One region of the Pseudoalteromonas sp. Bsw20308 genome, then DNA from elsewhere that is predicted to be linked to it. Evidence: predicted binding sites of a transcription regulator. Region 1 holds the regulator's gene; the other holds the start of a gene.
What was found. Region 1 encodes sigma-54, which starts transcription at its own class of promoters, with help from an activator protein. Its sites were predicted from a motif close to GTTGGCACGNNNNTNGNNT; they were not measured.
Positions count from the first base shown of each region.

Region 1 (2,412 bases):
ATTTTAGAAACACGTAAAGAGCTAAATAAGCAAGCAAGAGAAGACACACTTAACAATTTATTAGATGAATTTAGTATTCAGCACATTCGTGATAGCCAAGGTATGGCATTATCAGGAGGCGAGCGTCGCCGAGTTGAAATAGCGCGAGCACTAGCCGCTGATCCTAAATTTATATTGCTTGATGAGCCTTTTGCTGGTGTTGACCCTATTTCAGTGTTAGATATAAAGAAAATAATAGAACATCTTAAAAATCGTGGTATTGGTGTGTTAATTACCGACCATAATGTAAGAGAAACTCTTGATGTTTGCGAAAAAGCCTACATAGTTTCTCATGGTGAGTTAATTGCTTCTGGTACACCAGAGCACGTATTAAACGATAAAACAGTACGTGATGTTTATTTAGGCGAACAATTTAGGCTGTAACATTTACGCCATGTCTTTAAGCATCTGCTAGTATTAATTATAACAACATAAAAGGATTGTTAGAGATACATGAGGCAATCATTACAGCTGCGCATGGGCCAGCAACTTACAATGACTCCACAGCTGCAACAAGCAATTCGCCTGCTGCAACTCAGTACATTGGATCTCCAGCAAGAAATACAAGAAGCACTCGACAGCAACCCCCTATTAGAGGTTGAAGAGCAAGATTACGCCGAAGATTCTGCTGGTAAAAACGAGCAAAAAGCAGATAACGACGATGTAACTGTTAGCGCAAATGCTGATGATGTTCCGAGCGAATATGAGCAAGACAGTGGTGAAGCACTTGCTAAAGATACGCTAAGTGATGAAATGGCTATGGATGTTAGTTGGGATGAATATATGAGCGCAGCCCCAGCGTCATCATCAGGACCAATGCCTGAAGATGAATCTATATACCAAGGCTCCTCAACTGAAACGCTCCATGAATACCTAATGTGGCAACTACAACTGACTCCCTTTAGTCCTACCGATGAAGCGATTGCGATTGCGATTGTTGAAGCCGTAGATGATTCGGGTATTTTAACGCTGAGCTGCGAAGAAATTTTAGAAAGTTTTAATCAAGAGAACGAAGAAGACAACGAAGTTGAACTTGACGAAATAGAAGCTGTTTTAAAACGAATTCAATTGTTTGACCCTGTTGGTATTGCAGCACGTAGTTTACAAGAATGCTTATGTATTCAGCTGAACCAATACGATAAAGAAACACCCTATATTAATGAAACAAAAATGATTTTAACCGAGCACATTGATCTATTAGCTGCTCGCGACTATCGTACATTAATGAAAAAAACAAAGCTCAAAGAAGAAGAGCTTAAAGAAATAATGACTTTAATACATACTCTTAGCCCAAAACCGGCGGATACTATAGTTAGAGAAGAATCTGAGTATGTAATTCCTGATGTATCGGTGAAAAAAATAAAAGGTCGCTGGGTTGTTGAACTAAACCCAGATAGCATGCCTAAAATCAGAGTCAACAGCCAATATGCAGCAATGTCACGCACCGTTAAATCAAGTGGTGATAGCCAGTTTATTCGCTCGCATCTACAAGAAGCTAAATGGTTTATTAAAAGTTTAGAAAGTAGAAACGATACACTATTAAAAGTAACTAATTGTATTGTTAAGCAACAACAAGGTTTTTTTGAGCATGGCCCCGAAGCCATGAAACCAATGGTTTTAAATGATGTAGCAGAAATGGTAGAAATGCACGAATCAACTATTTCACGCGTAACAACTCAAAAATATATGCATACACCTCGCGGTATTTTTGAGCTTAAATATTTTTTCTCAAGCCATGTAAGTACTGAAAATGGAGGCGAATGCTCATCAACAGCAATACGCGCTCTCATTAAAAAATTAATCGCAGCAGAAAACTCAGCAAAACCATTGAGTGATAGTAAAATTGCAGATATATTAGCTGAGCAAGGAATAAAAGTAGCGAGACGTACAATCGCAAAATATCGCGAATCTCTAGCTATTCCACCGTCAAATCAGCGAAAAAGTTTGATTTAAGACGCTAAACAAAGAGGGTAATGCTTATGCAACTAAACTTAACTGGTCGTCACGTAGAAGTAACTGATTCATTAAGAGATTATGTAAATACCAAATTTGCGAAGCTAGAAAGACACTCAGATCATATTAATAATGTTCATGTCATTCTTGATATAGAAAAATTAAACCAAAAAGCTGAGGCAACGATTCATGTAAGTGGAGCTGAGTTATTTGCCTCTACTGAACATCAAGATATGTACGCCGCCATTGACTCGCTGATTGACAAGCTCGATCGCCAAGTTATTAAACACAAAGAGAAGCTTGCTCGACACTAATATTATGAAATTAAGTTCACTTATATGCCAGGACTGCAGCAGAGCTGCGGTCCTTTTTAATAGTAAAAAAAGAATTTTAGAGTTCATCAGTCAACTTGCTCATGAC
Region 1 covers NZ_CP013138.1:801,747-804,158, reverse strand. The annotation lists gene lptB (LPS export ABC transporter ATP-binding protein) at 1-423, shown strand, start outside; gene D172_RS03410 (RNA polymerase factor sigma-54) at 493-1,992, shown strand; gene hpf (ribosome hibernation promoting factor) at 2,019-2,306, shown strand; gene ptsN (PTS IIA-like nitrogen regulatory protein PtsN) at 2,311-2,412, shown strand, end outside.

Region 2 (2,412 bases), 1.6 Mb from region 1:
CATTTATCTATATATCTGGGAAGATAAAAAAGCAGGTGGTGAGTTATACCTACATCTGCGCCGACACGGTAAGAAATATCACAAGCGCAGTCATGGTAAGACAAACCGAGGACAAATAAAAAATCGCGTTAGCATTGAAGAACGTCCACAAATAGTTGATGAGAAAGGCCGTATCGGAGATTGGGAAATAGATACCGTCATAGGTAAAGGTCATCGAGGCGCCCTTGTTACCATTGTAGAGCGGGTCACCCAATTCACTGTATCAACTCAGGTGGCAGGCAAAACAGCACAAGCCGTCACTGCGGCGACGATAGAACTATTAAGACCATATAGGTCAGCGCTTCATACCATCACGGCTGACAATGGAAAAGAGTTCGCTTATCATGAGCAAATCACAAAGGCATTAAGTGTTCCTGTTTATTTTGCTCATCCTTATCACTCATGGGAGCGCGGATTGAATGAAAACACGAATGGATTACTACGCCAGTATTGGCCGAAGAGCACAGATTTTAAGGCGGTAACACCAGCGCAAGTTATACCAGTACTTGAGCAACTTAATAATCGTCCGAGAAAGACACTTGGATTTGAAACGCCTGCAAAATTGATGCAAGATCATTTGGCGGCTAAAGCCGCCTAAACGTTATGCACTTCAGATTTGAATCCGCGTGTTTAATTAAGCGAATTGGTATAATTTATAAGAATGTTTAGTTGAAATGTAAGTGTAATTACACTGCTTTCAGGATAACGAATACATGTTTAAACATAAAAATAATAATAAAAATATAATTCTGAGTCTTTTAACGTTTGTATTTTGTACTGCCTGTGCTTCTACGTCAGAAGTAAACCAGTTAGAAAAACCAAGTAATTTACCAGAATATGTGTCAATTACGGCCTTAGAGCTTGCTCAGTTAAAAGATGCAGCAATGCAATGGCAACAAGCTAGAGCGGGCCTTGAGCGTATTTTAAGGCTCGAAAAAGAGATCACTTATTTAGTTAACCATATCGACATTATTAACACTAAAGCGATAACGCAATCCAACCAACGTTATACTCGTGCTGATACACGCAATCCTACAGCTGCTCATACCATAAAGGCGCTTTCGAAAGCGCCTAAACATAGCTACAGTAAAAAACGGGCTGTAAAATTAAATACGCTTAAGCATTCATTTTCATTACAAGTGGCATCAGTTAGCTCTGAGCCAAGCTTAAAAAAAGTATGGCAAAACCTGAACATACAGGCAGCTCCATTGTTTAGAAAAAAAATAGAGACTAACGTAGAGCAAATCCGTATTAACGATAAAACATTTTACCGCTTAAAACTGGGTTCATATCAAAAGTTAAATAACGCCAAAGCAGATTGCGAAGTATTTAAACTTTATAAACTCGATTGCATAGTAAGTAGTTACACAGATAAACCCATTAAACTATAGTTTAAACAAATAGTTGAGGTGGGCATGTTAATCGGATTTAGGTTAAGCATTGGTGTAGGTTAACTAGCAAAATAATTCAAAATTCTTTTAGGCATAATAATTGCTTCATCTTTTGTATATTTGAAAGAGGATGGCAATTATGCGCCTTTTATTACCCCTATTATTAGTTAACTTAGCCGCTTGCAGTTTGATACCGCAACCAGCGCCAAGTATAAGCACACACGCTCCTAAAGCGGCTATGGCACCTTACACAGTTAATGATTATGTAAATACGCTAACAGTGCAGCTTAGTCATTTAAAAGAGCCGTTAAGTCGTAATTCCCGCATTGGTGTAAGTAGCTTTTATTTTGCTGATGGGCTCGACACCAAGTTAATGACAGAGCAAGCTTCAGGGCTTAGCCAACAAATCCAAGAAAGTCTATTAACCCAAATGACCCAGCTTGGTTACCATACGGTAGAGTATAGATTAGACAATAATATAACATTATCGAGTAATGCCGATAATGTACTAAGTCGCGATTTAAATAAATTACGTGAACGTCAAAAAATTGACTTGATAGTTACCGGTACTGTGACTCGTCAGCAGCATGCATATATAGTAAATGCGCGACTAGTTAATATAAACAGCAAACAAGTTTTATCAGCAGGCAGTACCGAGATCCCTATTAATGTAATGTGGGGAAATGAAAAAATTCAGCAGCGCGACGGCCTTTTATACCGCAGCGAATACTAATTTGGAGCACAAAATGAGAAACCTACTAATTACATTATGTTTGCCATTGGGATTTGGCTGTTCGCAAATGTTTAATGGCATGGAGTCAGAACAAGTAGAAGAACCGCAAAGCAATAGCCCTGTAATGCTTGTAAGTGAGCAACGCGAAGTTGCGTCGCCTGTTGTAAATAATCAACTTTTTCAGTCTGGGTTGGTTGAGCAAAATAACTACACTAAATCAATGCCCGCCAAGCGTAAAAATATTAACCA
Region 2 covers NZ_CP013138.1:3,085,840-3,088,251, reverse strand. The annotation lists gene D172_RS13665 (IS30 family transposase) at 1-637, shown strand, start outside; gene D172_RS13660 (SPOR domain-containing protein) at 753-1,430, shown strand; gene D172_RS13655 (FlgO family outer membrane protein) at 1,570-2,163, shown strand; gene D172_RS13650 (FlgO family outer membrane protein) at 2,177-2,412, shown strand, end outside.
Region 2: the regulator sigma-54 is predicted to act here: its motif matches at 1,518-1,536, upstream of D172_RS13655 (FlgO family outer membrane protein).